DNA from 3 places in the Bacillus haimaensis genome. Region 1 is predicted to be linked to each of the others. Evidence: riboswitches for the same ligand, from Rfam matches in the RefSeq annotation. Region 1 holds a riboswitch; each other region holds the start of a gene.
The links. A riboswitch is a leader RNA that binds a small molecule or an ion and turns the genes downstream of it on or off. The one in region 1 is predicted to bind S-adenosylmethionine.
Positions count from the first base shown of each region.

Region 2: another riboswitch for S-adenosylmethionine. It lies ahead of ABN702_RS21115 (LLM class flavin-dependent oxidoreductase); the one in region 1 lies ahead of mtnW (2,3-diketo-5-methylthiopentyl-1-phosphate enolase).
Region 3: another riboswitch for S-adenosylmethionine. It lies ahead of ABN702_RS01930 (Fur-regulated basic protein FbpA); the one in region 1 lies ahead of mtnW (2,3-diketo-5-methylthiopentyl-1-phosphate enolase).

Region 1 is NZ_CP158164.1:2,421,801-2,427,721, reverse strand. It holds gene cspD (cold-shock protein CspD) at 155-352, shown strand; gene ABN702_RS12325 (carbon-nitrogen family hydrolase) at 467-1,249, opposite strand; gene ABN702_RS12320 (pyridoxal phosphate-dependent aminotransferase) at 1,373-2,545, shown strand; SAM riboswitch class I at 2,635-2,741, shown strand; gene mtnW (2,3-diketo-5-methylthiopentyl-1-phosphate enolase) at 2,827-4,071, shown strand; gene ABN702_RS12310 (2-hydroxy-3-keto-5-methylthiopentenyl-1-phosphate phosphatase) at 4,068-4,733, shown strand; gene ABN702_RS12305 (methylthioribulose 1-phosphate dehydratase) at 4,730-5,371, shown strand; gene ABN702_RS12300 (1,2-dihydroxy-3-keto-5-methylthiopentene dioxygenase) at 5,397-5,921, shown strand, end outside.
Region 2 is NZ_CP158164.1:4,153,367-4,159,287, forward strand. It holds gene ABN702_RS21100 (endonuclease/exonuclease/phosphatase family protein) at 1-86, opposite strand, end outside; gene ABN702_RS21105 (PTS transporter subunit IIBC) at 91-1,731, opposite strand; gene ABN702_RS21110 (hypothetical protein) at 2,041-2,547, shown strand; SAM riboswitch class I at 2,948-3,053, shown strand; gene ABN702_RS21115 (LLM class flavin-dependent oxidoreductase) at 3,140-4,186, shown strand; gene ABN702_RS21120 (ATP-grasp domain-containing protein) at 4,232-5,167, shown strand; gene ABN702_RS21125 (YjiH family protein) at 5,212-5,921, opposite strand, start outside.
Region 3 is NZ_CP158164.1:422,758-428,678, reverse strand. It holds gene ABN702_RS01945 (S8 family peptidase) at 1-355, shown strand, start outside; gene ABN702_RS01940 (DUF6944 family repetitive protein) at 413-964, opposite strand; gene ABN702_RS01935 (multicopper oxidase family protein) at 996-2,546, opposite strand; gene ABN702_RS01930 (Fur-regulated basic protein FbpA) at 2,639-2,842, opposite strand; SAM riboswitch class I at 2,932-3,039, opposite strand; gene ABN702_RS01925 (DEAD/DEAH box helicase) at 3,119-4,561, opposite strand; gene ABN702_RS01920 (metallophosphoesterase) at 4,658-5,812, opposite strand; gene ABN702_RS01915 (DUF3817 domain-containing protein) at 5,878-5,921, opposite strand, start outside.

The sequences.
Region 1 (5,921 bases):
AAAACCTTGAAAAATAATTTCTCACCTGTTATTATTAAACTATTATTTTTGTTCGTCATGATGCAAAGTCAGAAACAAGTTTTCGTCTTGAAGTGGAATGTAGAGCAAGAATAGTAATATTATTTACGTGGGTAAACCACAAGGAGGAACAAACATGTTACAAGGTAAAGTAAAATGGTTCAATGCAGAAAAAGGTTTCGGTTTTATCGAAGTTGAAGGTCAAGACGATGTATTCGTACACTTCTCCGCTATCCAAGGCGAAGGCTTCAAAACTTTAGAAGAAGGTCAAGAAGTTTCTTTCGAAATCGTTGAAGGTGCTCGTGGACCTCAAGCTGCTAACGTTACAAAATAATGCTAGCCAAATAGAAAAGGATCCCAATTTGTTGGGGTCCTTTTTGTTTTGGGTTTTTACAGGTAGAAAAAAACTCCACCCTCAACAAAAAAGGTGGAGCCGTGAATCAATATTTTAATAGTATTGCGGTCTTCTATCCTCAAAGATAGGAATTTGCTTTCTTACCTCATCGACCTTGGCCAGATCGATTGTGGCTGAAATGGTATCTGCTCCTTCGCCTGCTTCAGCAAGGATCTCTCCCCATGGATCGATAATCATGGAATGTCCGGCGAACTCGTTCTTAGGGTCGGAGCCGGATCGGTTGCAGGCAATTACATAGCATTGGTTTTCAATTGCTCTTGCAATCAATAAAGTCCTCCAATGCGCGACTCTTGCTAATGGCCACTCCGCCACAACGAAAATGGCTTTGGCATTTTTCGTGGTATGTGCGCGAATCCACTCGGGAAACCTGATATCGTAACAGATGAAGCCTGCGCAGTCTTCCCCATCAAGCTTAAACATTCCATCTGTTTTTCCTGGCTGCAGGAAATGGTGTTCATCCATTAGACGAAACAGATGCAATTTGCTGTATTCCCCTGCAACCTCCCCGTCTTTATTAACTGTAAGCATCGTATTGTAGATTCCACGGTTGGTCTTTTTAGCAATTGACCCCCCGACAATATGGGCATTCTGTTCCTTTGCGAGTGATTTCAGGAATTTGGTCGTTACAAATCCTCCCGAGTCTGCAATTTTATCGAGTCTACCAAGATCATAGCCTGTAGACCAGAGCTCAGGTAGGACGATAATGTCCGGGTTATCTTTTCCTGCTTCTTTTACTAGCTCACACACTTTCTCTATATTGGCTTCGGGATTTCCGAAGGCGATATCAAACTGAATGCATGCAATCTTCCATTTCATGTGGTGGACCCCCTTTTTGAGAACAAATTATTTTTTATTTTTTGAAAAATTTCTTTACAAGTCGTTTTTAACATTATATGATTTGTGACTAGGATTTCAAGAATTTTTTAAGTAGGTGAGCAAATGAAACATTTCCAAAAATCTGAACTATTAGATCAGCTGCCGACTCAATTTTTTGCCTCCCTGGTGCAAAAGGTGGGAAGGGTGGTGGCCGAGGGGCATGATGTCATCAATCTTGGACAAGGTAACCCGGATCAGCCTACACCGGAACATGTTGTACGTTCCTTGCAAAAAGCTGTAGATAATCCCATTCATCATAAATATTCACCATTCAGGGGCAACGACTTTTTTAAAGAGGCGATAGCTGAATTTTATAAAAGAGAATATAACGTAACGCTCGACCCGAAAACGGAAGTGGCGGTACTATTTGGCGGCAAAGCAGGTCTTGTTGAAATTCCGCAATGCTTATTGAATGAGGGTGATACTGTGCTTGTACCAGATCCCGGTTATCCTGATTACTGGTCAGGGGTTGCCCTTGCAAAAGCAAAAATGGAATATATGCCGTTAGAAGAAGTATATCATTTTTTACCAAATTATGAAGACATAGATGAAAGTGTTTTGGATAAAGCGAAGCTGATGTTTTTGAACTATCCCAATAATCCCACTGGTGCAGTTGCCACATCAAAATTTTTCGAGGAGACGGTAGACCTGGCGGATAAGCATGATATTTGTGTTGTACATGATTTCGCATATGGAGCCATCGGATTTGAAGGGAAAAGGCCGTTAAGCTTTCTGCAGACTCCGGGAGCGAAAGAAGTGGGAATTGAGATTTATACCCTATCCAAGACCTATAACATGGCAGGGTGGCGTGTTGGATTTGCTGTCGGCAACCCAACTGTCATCGAGGCGATCAACTTACTGCAGGATCATATGTATGTAAGCATCTTTGGGGCGGTACAGGAAGCTGCTACAACTGCACTGCTGGAATCGCAGAAATGTGTGGAAGAGCTGGTGGATCTTTATGCTGAAAGAAGGGATGTCCTCATTACAGGGCTGCGGGAAATAGGATGGGAAGTAGCTGCGCCACAAGGTTCTTTCTTTGCTTGGTTAAAGGTTCCAAAAGGTTTCACATCCACTGAATTTGCCGATAAACTGCTAGGTGAAGCTCATGTGGTCGTAGCACCAGGTATTGGATTCGGTTCCTATGGTGAAGGATATGTGCGTGTAGGGCTCCTGACAAGTACAGAACGTCTGAAAGAAGCAGTGCAAAGGATTCAAAAACTGAATATTTTCTGAAAACTTTATTGACATCTGCACGGAAGGATGTCATAATTCCTGTTAGATTTCCTTTATTTTAAACTTAAAAATATTATATATATTGCGTTTTCTTATCAAGAGCAGGTGGAGGGACTAGCCCGATGATACCCGGCAACCGACTTATGTACATAAGCACGGTGCTAAATCTTGCAGCTTTTATGCTGGGAGATAAGAGGATGTTAGGATTCCTAACCTCTTCTTGTCGAAGAGGTTTTTTACGTTTACATACCATTTCAAGTGTTTTTGAAAGGATGATAGATATGAGTGAAATTATAGCCGCATACCTGGTACATGACAGAAAAGGGAACTTGGAAAAAAAAGCGGAGGGTATTGCCCTTGGTTTGACCGTTGGTTCTTGGACCGATTTGCCGCTATTGGAACAGGAACAGCTGAAAAAACATAAGGGCAGGGTGGTGCATGTCCAGGAACTTGAACCATGCGTGAGGGTGAACAGTTATTTTGGAACCGCCATTACAAGAGGGATCATCCAAATTGGTTACCCAAGCTTAAACTTCAGCAATGATCTACCTGCCATTTTAACGACCGTGTTCGGGAAGCTCTCCTTGGATGGTGAAATCAAACTGTTAGATTTGGAGTTTTCTAGTGAACTGAAAAGCCTATTCCCTGGACCAAAATTCGGTGTGGAGGGGATCAGGGAACTGACAGGTGTCACCGATCGTCCATATGTCATGAGCATTTTTAAAGGTGTAATTGGCAGGGACCTCACATTCCTTGGAAATCAGCTTCGGGAACAGGCACTTGGGGGAGTCGATTTTATTAAGGATGATGAAATCCTTTTCGAGAATCCACTTACTCCATTTGAAAAGAGAATTGCAGTCGGCAAAAAAGTTTTGGAGGAAGTATACGAGGATACAGGGCATCGCGCCTTCTATGCTGTAAATCTCACCGGCCGAACGTCTGACTTGAAGGAAAAAGCGAAGCGGGCTGTCGAGCTTGGAGCTGACATTCTATTATTTAATGTCTTTGCATATGGGTTGGATGTAATGCAAGGGCTTGCTGAGGATGAAAACATTCAGATACCGATCATGGCACACCCTGCAGTAAGTGGAGCAAGTACTCCATCAGAGTTTTATGGGATTTCCAACGAACTTCTTCTTGGAAAACTTGTCCGGTACGCCGGAGCCGATTTTTCCCTGTTTCCTTCCCCCTATGGCAGTGTTGCATTGCCAAAGAAGGAAGCACTTGGAATTAGAGAGAGCTTAACAAAAGTAGAAGAAGGAATGAAAGCTGCCCTGCCTGTTCCATCAGCTGGAATTCATCCAGGTCTTGTACCGCAGCTCTACCATGATTTCGGTAAGGATTCTGTAATCAATGCAGGTGGTGGGATTCATGGACATGCATTGGGCGCCATTGGCGGTGGTGCGGCTTTCAGACAGGCGGTTGATGGAGTGCTGGTTGGAAAAAACTTGAGCGAACAGGCTGAAACGAACCCGGAACTAAAACTCGCAATTGAACAATGGGGCAGTTTGGAGGTGGCAAAATGAGTTCAGGTCAGCCTATGATATTTTGTGATTTTGATGGAACGGTGACAGACAGTGACAACATCATTGCCATTATGAAGAAATATGCCCCACCAGAGTGGAATGATTTAAAGGATAAAGTACTTTCGCAGGAGATATCCATTCGAGAAGGAGTAGGGAAAATGTTTTCCCTGCTTCCCTCAAACCAAGTGGAAGAAATCAGCACGTACATTTTAGAGCATGCCGCGATCAGAAAAGGATTTCATGAATTTGTCGAATACGCGAGGAACCAGCAGATTCCACTTTATATTGTGTCTGGAGGAATAGACTTTTTTGTAGAGCCCTTGTTGCGTGGAATTGTGCCCCGGGGCCAAATCTACTGCAATGAGTCTGACTTTTCAGAAGAGAGCATCAGGATTCACTGGCCGCATTCTTGTGATGAGGAATGCCAAAACGAATGCGGGTGCTGCAAACCATCTGTTATTCGTAAACTTGCAGACAAGGACACTTATAAAATAGTGATTGGTGATTCCATTACAGACCTGCAGGCGGCGAAAATGGCGGATCAGGTAATAGCCAGGGATTTTTTGATTGAAAAATGCGATGAGCAATCCATTAACTATGAAGCATTTGAAGACTTCTTCGATGTGATAAAGATACTGAATAAGCAGGAGGTGCCATCATGAGTAGTCAAATCACTAGGTGGAATGAGCTTGCAGATGTGAAGGAGGAGCTGGCTGGCCGTGATTGGTTTTTTGGAACAAGTGGAAATCTTTCCATCAAAGTAACAGATGACCCTTTGACTTTTTTTGTTTCAGCAAGCGGAAAGGATAAGCGGAAAAGAACACCGGAAGATTTTCTGCTAGTAAACTATGCAGGGGAAGCGGTGGAAGAGACCATTCTGTTGCCTTCCGCGGAAACACTGCTTCATGTGGAAGTGTACGGCAAGTCAAATGCCGGTTGCTCCCTTCATGTCCATACGGTCGACAATAATGTCATTTCGGAATTATATGCCGAGCAGAAGGAGATAGTCTTTACAGGCCAGGAAATTATAAAAGCCTTGGGGATTTGGGAAGAAGGTGCCTCTGTCAGCATTCCAATTATTAAAAATCATGCTGATATTCCAAAACTTGCGAGGGAGTTTTCAAAGCATATCCATGAAGACAGTGGTGCTGTGCTGATCCAAAATCACGGAATTACAGTCTGGGGAAAAACTGCATTTGAAGCGAAAAAACACCTGGAAGCATGGGAATTCCTGTTTTCCTATCACTTAAAGCTTTTAAGCGTGAAAAACAGTATTAGAGGAAGCTTGCAGGTCCAATAAAAATAAACCTTGAGGAGGAAAAAGAATGGCTGAAATCAGAATTCATCAAACAAACGAAAGAATCAAAGTAAAAGAAGAAGTGGAATCCTTTTTGACTGAAAATGAAGTTATTTATGAAAAATGGGATACTTCCAAGCTTCCTGTACATCTTCAGGAGAATTTTGCACTGACAGACGAAAATAAAGAGGAAATCCTAGCTGTCTATCAGAGTGAAATTGCGGACATTTCGGCACGACGCGGATACAGAGCACAGGATGTCATCTCCTTATCCGATACCACTCCTAACTTGGAACAGCTTTTGCAGAATTTCAATAAGGAGCACCATCACACTGATGATGAGGTCCGCTATATTGTGAGCGGGCATGGGATCTTTGTCATTCAAGGCAAAGATGGCAACTTTTTCGACGTGGAACTTGAGCCTGGAGACCTGATAAGCGTACCGCCAAATGTCCGTCATTATTTTACCCTCATGGAGGACAGAAAGGTCGTAGCCATACGGATTTTCGTTACGACTGAGGGTTGGGTTCCGATTTATGAGAGCCAGACAGAA
Region 2 (5,921 bases), 1.7 Mb from region 1:
TCCTTGATGGTTTGGGCGAGATGCTGAATTTTCTCCATTTGATTCTCTTCCTGCCAGGAGTGGCAGTTTAAGGTTAGTAGGTTCATCCTATTACGCTCCTAACAAATCTTGAATATCCGATTTGATGACATCGGCTTTTGGTCCGTAGATTGCCTGTACGCCTTTGTCTTTAACAATTAAGCCTAGTGCGCCATTTTCTTTCCATTTCGCTTCGCCTGCTACAAGCTCACGATCCCTTACCGTTACACGAAGGCGGGTCATACATGCATCCACATCGTCAATATTGCTTGCTCCACCTAATAATTCGATGATCGCAGGTGCCAAAGAGTCATTTGAAACAGTTGCAGCTGAACCGGCAGCGCCTTCCTCCTGCTCGATATAGTTTCCGTTGCGACCAGGTGTTGGGAAATTGAATTTCTTGATCAAGAAGTTCGCTACTGCAAAGTTCAACCCGAAGAATACAAGACAAGCAATCACAAAGTTAACAAGGTCTAGCCAAAGGCCAGCTTTTACAATCATCGGAGTACGAGTCAAAAGCTCGATCACACCAAAGGCATGGACACGGATGTCGATTACATCCACGATTGCAAAGGCAAGTCCCGTCATGATCGCATACACCACATAAAGCAATGGAGCGGCAAACATAAACATGAATTCAATCGGCTCTGTTACACCAGTCAGAAATACTGCAAGACCTGCAGAGAAAAACATGGATTTGTACTTTTTGCGCTTGTCCTTGTCCACATTGCGGTACATCGCATACGCAATACCAATCAATGCAGCGCAGGAAAGAATCATTTGCCCCACTTTGAAACGCGCTGGAACGACTTCTTTTAACAATGCTTCATAGGACTCTTTATCCCCGGCAGATAGATAGTTATTCAAATCCGCAATCCAAGCAAGCCATAGTGGATCTTGTCCATATACGACCTGGCCGGCACTGCCGCCTGTCGCAATCGTATATGCTCCACCAAGGGCGGTATAGTTCATTGGTACCGTTAACATATGGTGCAATCCAAATGGCAATAGAAGACGCTCTAATGCACCGAAAATGAATGGTGCAATAATAGGAGCCGTGTCACGGGAAGTAGCGATCCAACGGCCAAAGTCATTCAGCAACCCTTGAATGAACGGCCATACGAGAGATAGTACGATTGCCGCAACAACAGATCCGACAATAACAACGAATGGTACAAAACGTTTTCCATTAAAGAAAGATAACGAATCAGGTAATTTACTATAGTTATAAAATTTATTGAATAGGTTTGCGCCGAGGAAACCGGCAATGATCCCGACGAATACTCCCATGTTCAATGCAGGTGCACCAAGAACAGAAGTGAAATAATCGCCTACAATCAATTCCTGACCGAATAGTGACGTGAAAGTCGCTTCCGGATCGGCAAGCATATCATTATTTACCCCAAAAATAGCTCCGGTAATACGGTTGATCAATACGAATGCGATCAATGCTGCGAACGCACCGCCAGCACGTTCCTTCGCCCATGATCCACCGATCGCTACAGCGAATAGGATGTGCAGATTGGTAATGATGGCCCAACCGATATCCTCCATCACTCTTGCAATCGTTTGCACAAGCACGATGTCTCCACCCGTCATGCCAACCAACTTGCCAAGGGAAATCATAATACCAGCAGCTGGCATAACTGCCACTACGACTAGCAACGCTTTCCCGAATTTTTGCCAAAAATCAAAAGACAAAAAGTTCTTCATATTAACAGCCTTCTTTCTTCATTAGTAGTATATAAAACTTGAAAACGAATTCATTTTTATGCAATTATATGTAACTTTAGTGCAACCGTTTGCATTTTTCTATTGTAAGAGATGTCCTCTCACAATGCAAGTAAAAGATTCAACAATCATCTAAATTTAACAAAGTACATTTATTTGCAAAAAGTGTTATTGTGAGAAAATTATTTATTAGCGCAATAATCTTTCTTTCGTGGATTTTGTATACATCCATTTAGAAAAGAAGTAAACTATGTACCGTACTAATTCGGACAATAAAGGAGAACCTATACAATGAAAAAATGGATGAGCATACTATTGACAGCTTTACTAAGCATCGCTGTTCTGGCAGGGTGTAACACTGAAAATAAATCTGAATCAAAAGAAACGGAAGCAAGTGCAGCTTCTGATAATGATAACGATAGCAAGCAGATTACAGCATTAGTAGGCCTTCAAATGGAAATGATTCAAACTATCCGCGAAAATTTGGAGCCGGTTACAGCATATGAACAATCCCAGGATGCAGCCCTGCAGGAACAAGCGGTATCCTCGAGCAAACAAATTGCAAACGAGCTTCGCGGACTTGAGATCCCTTCCGACTTAAGCAAAGAGCTACAGGGAGACATGAAGGAATCCGTTGAATTGCTGGCACTTTATTTCGAGGAGCGAGCGGCAACATTAAAGCCCGATGCAGACCTCACTGAAATGGAAGCGGCATTTGCAGCATTCCATGAGAAGATCGGAGCAACATTCGAAAAGGCTGGATTGCATGCGCCTAATTTCGAGAAAGACGTAAACTAATTACTTTATAGGGAGCCACTTGTCGTAGAAAACGCGGCAGGTGGCCTTTTTTGGCTCTATTTTCAAAGGTTAACGGATCCGAATTTGACGTTATGCACAAAAAACAATGGTTTACGCGCAAAAATATTAATATATGCACAAAAAATTAATTTTATGCACAAAAAATCAAATTTACGCACAAAAATGGTTGTCTTTTGCACGAAACGCAATATTCGCCAAAGTTCTACATCGTTCCTAGCCGCCTGCATCATTCAAACTGTCCAAAAGGCTAAATTAACCAAACAACCAACAACATATCTCCTACGCTTCCCGCATAGCATACTACAGACATATTTAGCCATCCGAAAGACTTGTTTAATCCTGAGTTTCATGATAGGATTTATCTAAATTAATAGTTATTTTCTTATCCAGAGAGGTGGAGGGACTGGCCCGATGAAACCCGGCAACCGCACAGGTGTGTGCAGGTGCTAATTCCAGCAAGACAATTTGTTCTTGGCAGATAAGTAGATGGACGGGTTCCCATTCCAAACTTCTTCTTATCGAGGAAGTTTTTTTATTTGCCGGAAAAGTAAAGACGAGGGGAAGATAGGGGATGAAGTTTGGTTTTTGGTTACCGATATTTGGCGGATGGTTGAGAAATGTAGAGGACGAACAGATGCCGCCGACCTTTGATTACGCAAAAAAGGTCATTCTGCAGGCGGAAAAGCTTGGCTATGACACGACATTGATTGCAGAGTTATTTTTAAATGATATAAAGGGCCCGGAAGAGGATAGCTTAGAGGCTTGGTCAACGGCTGCGGCACTTGCTGCTGTGACGGAGAAGATCGAGATCATGACTGCGATTCGTCCAGGCTTCCATAATCCTGCGATTGCGGCAAAAGCGATTGCGAATATTGATCATATCAGCAATGGCCGCCTTACCTTGAATGTCGTTTCTGCCTGGTGGGAAGAAGAGGCGCGGCAGTATGGCGGCATTTTCACCCAGCATGATGAACGGTATGAACGGACGAAAGAGTTTATTGATGTGCTGAAAGGGCTTTGGAGCGAGGACTCCTTCAGCTATGACGGAAAGTACTATCAGCTTAAGGAAACGAAGCTTTTTCCGAAGCCTGTGCAACGACCGAATCCGATCCTCTATGCAGGGGGCGAGAGTCCGAAGGGGAAAGAGGTTATTTCCTCCTATTGTGATGCGTACGTCATGCATGGTGGAACGGTGGAAGAGGTCGCCCGCAAAATAGAGGAAATGAAAGAGCGCAGAAGAAATACGGAGCACCATCCTTTTCAGTCGTTCGGGATGGCCGCCTATGTCATCTGCCGCGATACAGAGGAAGAGGCGGAAAAGGAGCTTGCTAGAATCACAGATGTGAAGGAGTCCGATGCCTATGCTGGCTTCAAGGATTTCACCAGTAAGTCACAGCTTGAGCAGCAGATCCAGCTCCAGGACTATTCGGTATCAAATAGAGGGTTGCGGCCAAACCTGATCGGTACGCCGGAACAGATTGCTGAGAAAATAAGAGAGTATGAGGAAGCAGGCGTGGACCTGCTCTTGCTGCAATTTTCCCCGCAGCTGGAGGAAATGGAGCGCTTTGCCCAAAAAGTGATGCCCCTTGTGCAAGGGGAACGGCTTGCTCAACCATAAAGCACATTCAAACCAGGAGACTTGAAGAAATTGGAGGAAGATACGATGAAAAAGATATATATCTTGCATGAAAACAAAGAATGGACCGACCATTTGACCAATAGATTAAAAGAATTGGACCTGCCATTTGAAGAGTGGCATCTCGACGAAGGGCTCGTGCCATTGGTTGATGCGCCACCTGAAGGGGTGTTTTATAACAGAATGAGTGCATCCTCCCACACAAGGGACCACCGCTTTGCACCGGAATTGACGGGGGCAGTGCTTTCGTGGCTAGAGCATCATGGCCGAAAAGTGTTGAACGGCAGCCGTGCGCTTCAGCTTGAATTGAGCAAGGTGAATCAGTATACGGCACTTGAGAAGCAGGGGATCCGCACGCCGAGGACGATTGCGGCAGTTGGAAAAACCAATATTATCGAGGCGGCAAAGAAACTGGGAACTGAGGCGTTCATCACGAAACACAACCGCGCCGGAAAAGGGCTGGGAGTCCAGCTTTTTCAATCCACGGCAAGCCTCGAGGAATATTTGTACGGTCCGACCTTCGAGGAACCGGTTGATGGGATCACGCTGATCCAGGAGTATATCGAGTCACCGGAATCCTATATTACGAGATGCGAGTTTGTAGGTGGTAAGTTCCTCTATTCGGTGAGGGTGGATACGTCTGAAGGCTTTGAACTTTGCCCGGCGGATGCCTGCCAGATAGGCGATCTGTTCTGTCCTGTCGGGGAAGAAGTGGAAGAGAAGCCAAAGTTTCGCATTGTCGAGGATTTTGCAGATCCAATCATTGAAAAATATGAGGCATTCCTTAAGGAGAACAACATCCAGGTTGCCGGAATCGAATTTATCCGAAACGCAAATGGTGAAATTTACACCTATGACGTCAACACGAATACGAACTACAATGCTGATGCCGAAAAAGTGGCAGGGAAATTCGGCATGCTCCAATTGGCAAAACTGCTTGGTGCGGAGCTGGAACGAGCATAAGAAAAAGGTGCCAGACGGGGTCTGGCACCTTTTTCATTATTCTTTTAGAAAAAGATATGGCCCATGATTGCAATGACAGGCAGCGTAATCAATGTACGCAGGATGAAGATGATGAACAGGTCCTTGAATGATACGGGTACCTTGGATCCCAGTAATACGCCACCGACCTCGGAAAGGTAGATGAGCTGTGTCACGGATACGGTTGCGACTACGAAGCGGGTCAGTTCGCTTTGGATATCCGCACCTAATACGGAAGGCAGGAACATATCGGCAAATCCGACCATCATGGTTTCCGATGCCGCCTTCGCTTCAGGAATCTGCAAGAGCTCCAACAGCGGAATGAACGGTACTCCCAACCAAGTGAACAACGGCGTATTCTCCGCTAGAATAAGGGCGATTGTACCGAACGCCATGACGATGGGCGCGACACCCATCCACATATCGAGGACATTTTTTCCGCCCTCGATGAAGAATTTGCTGATGCTTCTATTTTTCGCAGCACGTTCCACAGCCTGGGAGTAACCCCATTTTAATGGTGTGTAACCCTCTGGAATCAATTCTTTCTCTTCTTTTTCCTCACCGTTGTAATACGTATCCGGCTTCCAGGAAAGTGGAGGAATACGCGGCATGATGATGGCAGCAACCAGCCCAGATAGTGCAACCGTTGCGTAGAAAGGGACAAACATTTTCGCCAGGCCAACCTGGGAGATGACGATCAGACTGAATGTAATGGAAACAACGGAAAAGGTCGTTC
Region 3 (5,921 bases), 2.0 Mb from region 1:
GAGTCTTCAGCGCAAATCGTCCTATTTCACCAATTCCAATAATGAAGTGGACGTCGTGGCACCAGGAGAAAAGATAATTTCCACGGTACCCGGAGGCAGATACGCTGTTTTCAGTGGTACATCCATGTCAGCACCACACGTAGCAGGCGCCCTCTCCCTGGTAAAAAATTTGTCCGAAAGCGAGTTTGAACGCAAGCTTACCGAGCCTGAATTATATGCACAGCTTGTGAAGCGTACCATTCCATTAGGATACCCTAAGAGTCTCGAAGGAAATGGTCTGATTTATTTAACTGCCCCTGAATTGCTGGCTGATTATCTGAAACAAATTAATATTGAAGAATCGATTGGTGTATAGGGAAACGAAACGTCAAAAAGGAATCCCAAAGGAGTTTAACGCTCCTTTGGGATTTTTTTATTTGATATTTGCCTGCTCTTTGGTAATGTCTATAGCAAGAATAACTGAACCAATTGCTTGAATCCAACTGCCCGTATTAATAATCGCTTCAATGCTTTCACTTTCCCCAGTCTTTATCTCATTTGCACCACCGATTGCCTGTAGCGAGTTCCCGATAACCTGAAGGAGGTTTCCGATGATGGCCATGGTATCGACATCTGGTCCATCCCACTCATCTCTAAGTGCTGCCGCTCCACCGAGAGCTTGGAGCAGGTTCCCACTGATAAACAATTTATCTCTAATAATCGTATCTTCCTCTATTAACAGACCAGAAATAACCGTGATATTCCCGATGGCTTGAATTCCATTGCCAATTTTTCCAATCGTGTATCCTTCCTGCCCGTCCGCTTCCAATGCATTACCTGTAGCTTGAAGCACATTTCCAACCATGTCTAAGCCCTCACTCTGCTCCTCCACTCTGACAAGGAATCTGGTACTGCTTACAGCGGAAAGGACTGTACCTACAGCCTGTATCCATGACCCGATAAGTATTTTATTTTCACTATCCATGATCTATCCGCCATTCTCTTCATACCAAAGCTTATTTTATAACAAGATAAGGTCTCATCATCTCATAGTCCTCGTGTTCTAGCATATGGCAATGCCACACATATAGTCCCGTGTATGGGCCGAAATTCATGATAATTTCTGTTACCTCTTCAGGATTTGCCCTGACTGTATCCTTTTTCCCGCATTCCTGTGGTTCCGGCGGAATAGGTGGGCCCATATACTCGATTACTCGATCTTGTGTAAAACGTTCTACATTAAATTTCCTTCGTCCCAGGATTTGAAAATCTACTAGATGAATATGGATGGGATGGGTATCCTCTGTTGTATTGATCAAGTACCAGATTTCCGTACTCCCGAGTTTCGGTTTCTCCGATATTGGAGCATCCCAATCTTTGTTATCCAAAAGCATAATTTCCCGACCATAATTGTCCATTGTATGATCCAATGTCAAAAACCTTTTAAATGCTGCGTCTTTTGTTTGGAGTTTTGGGAAATTTCCCAAGTAGGATGGGATAACACTGGTGTCAATATGCTTAAGTGGCAGTTTCACGATAAATTTCATCATATCTCTCATTTCAATTTCCTTGTCACCCTCCGGAAACGGCGCCGGTGCATCATTGGTCATGACGATACTTGTTCCTTCGAGGTTGGTAAAATCAATGACTAAATCTGCTCTTTCTGCAGGTGCAAGAGTGATGGATCTGATGCCAATCGGATGATCCATCAGACCTCTATCCGTTCCGATCTGATACATGAGCTGTCCTGAGTCCAGTTTTATTCGATAAAAGCGGCTGTTGGAAGCATTGACTACTCGGAAACGATATTTGCGAGGTTCTACTACCAAGAATGGCCATACTTTCCCATTGACCAGGATTGTATTACCAAAAAACTCCGGTACTACAGATGTTTTCAATCCTGATACCGGTTCATCCGGTTGCGTCGGATAGTAGAGAGAACCATCCGGTCGAAAGGATCTATCCTGGATGATAAGAGGAATATCATAGGCGGATGAGGGAAGTTTCAGGGAACGCTCGAAATCACTTCGTACTAGATACATCCCAGCGAGTCCAGCATATATATTGAGGCGGGTAATACCAAGTGCGTGATCATGGTACCAGAGCGTACAGGAATTCATGTAATTATCGTACCGGTAGATTTTCTGTGTAAATGTGGGGCCAACCTGTTCAAAATTTGCACTGAACCATGAGTCGGGGTACCCGTCACTTTCAGGTTCCACGACTGCACCATGTACATGAACAACTGTTCGGACTTCCGGAACATCTTTATGGGCACCATGAACCGTAAAGTCCACTGGAAGCAAATGCCTTTTTGGCAAAGCATTCATCCATTTGATGAATACCTTCTCCCCACAGTCGACTTCTATGGTCGGTCCAGGGAATATTCCTTCATATCCCCACACCGTTGTCGAGGGGAGATCGCGGTGAAGGGATTGCTTTGTTTCCTTCATTGTTACCTCATAATAGGTGTAAGTGTTGTCTTTTTTTACTGGTTCTAATTTTGGAGGAATAGGGAGTGCATCTACAAATTTTGTAAGTGAGGATACAATTTGGGTTTCAGCCATTTTTGGTTCCCCCTTATATAGGCTCTCCCCAAAGAATATTCGGCTGTCTTGCAAATTAACCCTATTTTTGTAGTTCCTTCCCCTTTCTCCCCTTACTTTCTTCTAACCCACTGGATCGATCCCATGTCATCATGGGGATGCATGTAATGGTCGAATTTTTTATATTCCTGTTCCAAATCTGTTAAGGACAGTTCATACAGGTGCTGATCCTCCTTTTTGAATACACGGAAATAGAGGAGCTTACTGATTAATTCCGACCGTCGATTTTCAACCGCATTTTTCAAAATTTCTCCCATTTTCATCACTCCTTAAATGAATAAATACAAAAAACCTCTTCCCGTCTGAGACAAGAAGAGGTTGGATTTATAAAGAAAAAAGAGACCTCAACTTATCTGCCAAGCATTGCTGCCTGCTGGAATTAGCACAGTATTCCTTATTCGAATCTGTTGCTGAAGCTTCATAGGGCCAATCCCTCCACTTCTCTGGATAAGTTACGCTATTAAGTTATGTCAGGAAAAAGTAATTTGTTATGACCATCATAAACCCGATAATCCCGATTTGTCAACTAAGAATTATTGTCGAGCCTCATGGACCTTCAGCATTTTTCCTTTTATCGTGGTGTGCTTCATCGCTTTTAGCACAATCGGACCCTTTCCATTCAAAATATCAACATAGGAGACATTATCCTGAATGGTGATGATGCCTATGTCACCAGCAGCCACTCCTTGTATTTTGGATATGGTGCCGACGAAGTCGACCGCTCTGATTTTCTTTTTCTTTCCACCATTGAAATAGAGCTTCATAATATCCTTGTCCAATTTCGCACTTTTTGCTTCTTTAATAGTTGGGCGTGTATTTATTTTCATATCAAATTCAGATGTTGCCCGAAAAACTATTTCTTTAGTTGGAGCTTCTCTTTTCGTTATCTTAAATCCAATATAAGATTCGATTTCTGCGAGGAATTTTTCTTCATATGGAGTAACGAAGGTAATGGCTTTTCCTGAATTTCCTGCACGAGCCGTCCTTCCTGTTCGATGAACATAGCTCTCCTTCTCCATCGGCAGGTCGTAATTGATCACAAGAGAAACATTTGCGATATCAATCCCTCGTGCCGCAACGTCCGTTGCTACCAGATAGCGGAATTTCCCTAGTTTGAAATCATTTATAACAGCAAAACGATCCTCTTGCACCAAACCTCCATGCAGCTTGTCACATGGATAGCCCGCGCGATCTAGCTGACGATATACATCATCCACCTGAATCTGAGTTCTGCAAAAAACAATACAACTATCCGGGTTCTCCACTGTTGTAACAGCTTTCAAAAGAGAGAACTTATCATTCTCCTGAACTTCTATAATTTCATGAACAATTTTATCCGTTGTGATACCTGTACCTTGAATTTCAATATGAGTTGGTGTTTTCATATATTTATGAGAAAGCTGCTCGACATCCTCTGGTAATGTCGCGGAGAATAGCATCGTCACCCTATCGGTGGGCAACTTTTGGATAATGGCTTCCACCTGATCAATAAAGCCCATATTTAACATTTCATCCGCTTCATCTATAACAAGATACTTTAAACGCTCCACATCAAACGTCCCTTTTTCCATATGATCGAGCACCCTGCCAGGTGTTCCCACCACCACATGAGACTTTTGCTTCAACTCCAGCTTCTGCCTATCAAATGGCTGCTTGCCATAGATCGCAGTGGCTTTAACCCGCTTGAACCTGCCGATATTCGTTATATCCTCTTTGACCTGAGCTGCAAGCTCCCGGGTTGGAGTCAGAACGAGTGCTTGAGGTTTATTCTCCTCCCACTCTACAAGTTCACAAAGCGGTATGCCAAATGCTGCTGTTTTACCGCTGCCTGTCTGTGATTTCACGACGAGATCTTTATTCTCCAAAGCATTGGGAAGAACTTTTGCCTGGACTTCCGTAGGAACGGTATATCTTAATTTTTCAAGAGCGCTAACTATCTCTTCACTTAATTGGAAGTCTTTAAAACTATTTTTCATGCTGTACCCTCATTTTTCTTCTATTTACAACAGATTCATTATACTTCATTATCGTTTGTAAAAAAAATAGACCCATTTTAGTCTATTTACTTCAAGCTAATCTTCCTGTAAGAAGGTCACTTTTAATTCCACTACCTCTGATCTGCTGCCAATTCGTATCGGCGGTCCCCAAAAACCGAACCCCGAGGAAACGATAGCATGTAAGCTGTTTTTCTTCAGGTAGCCCCAATCCAGTTCGAACATCCTTTTGGTAATGAGGTGATTGGGCATCATTTGCCCTCTGTGGGTGTGACCAGACAAAATAATATCAATTCCGCTTTCTTCTGCTTCCATTAACTGGGTCGGCTGATGATCCATGGCGATGATGGGAAGATTATGGTCCAGGTTCTCTACTAAGTCTTTTATGAGTTTCCTTCTTGAATCTGTTTTATCTTTCCTACCCAATATATAAAAGCTATCCTCGACTTGAATTACTTCATCCATCAAAATCTGGATATCTAGCTTTTTCATTTCCTCTAAAAATGCGGGAATTTCCCTTCCGTAATACTCGTGGTTGCCAAGTACACCGTATATCCCCATTGGTGCATGCATATTCGTCAGAATCGCCCCCATTTGCTTCCGTACAAATTGTTTTGGATCATCATCAATTATATCCCCAGGAAGCAGGATCAAATCCGGTTTTATACTTTCCACAGTTTTTACGAGCCGACTCACATGTGCCCTACCGGATAGCTTTCCAAAATGCATATCAGATGCTACAGCGATTTTCAGTTCCTTATGGTTTTTCACCTTTTTTGGTATAGAGATTTCGTAGCTTCGAATTACCGGACTGTATGCGTTGAACATTCCTAATGCCATGAGCAGCATGAAGATGATCAAAGTAACATTTCCGGTCCAAATGATTGCAGCTTCTTCTGATAATGGACTCCACTTCAGCAGGAATACAGTTAAATTGGCTATAGGGAAAAGAAGTAGACCGTATTGCACCACCGCAAACCAATAGGAGCCGATGATGGAGAGGAAACTAAGTAGCTTCAACAGCCTTCCGAGAATATAGGAATACGCGATTATTGCTACAATGATGCTAAAAAGGATGTGGTGTTCCCAATGAAAAGCCGTGCTTGCCCAGATCCACACATTCCACCCAAGATAGTAAACGAATATATTGTACAACGAAAAAAATGCAAAAATCGATAAAACAGGACGAAGCTTCAATACGACAACCCCTTTGATGATTATATCTGCATTCATTATAAGTCATTGAAACGGAAATCTATAACAAACTGCATCAAAAAACTGACCCCCGAGATGGAGGGTCAGTTTACTAGAGTGGATTTTTTTAGATAGGAGTCCAATATAA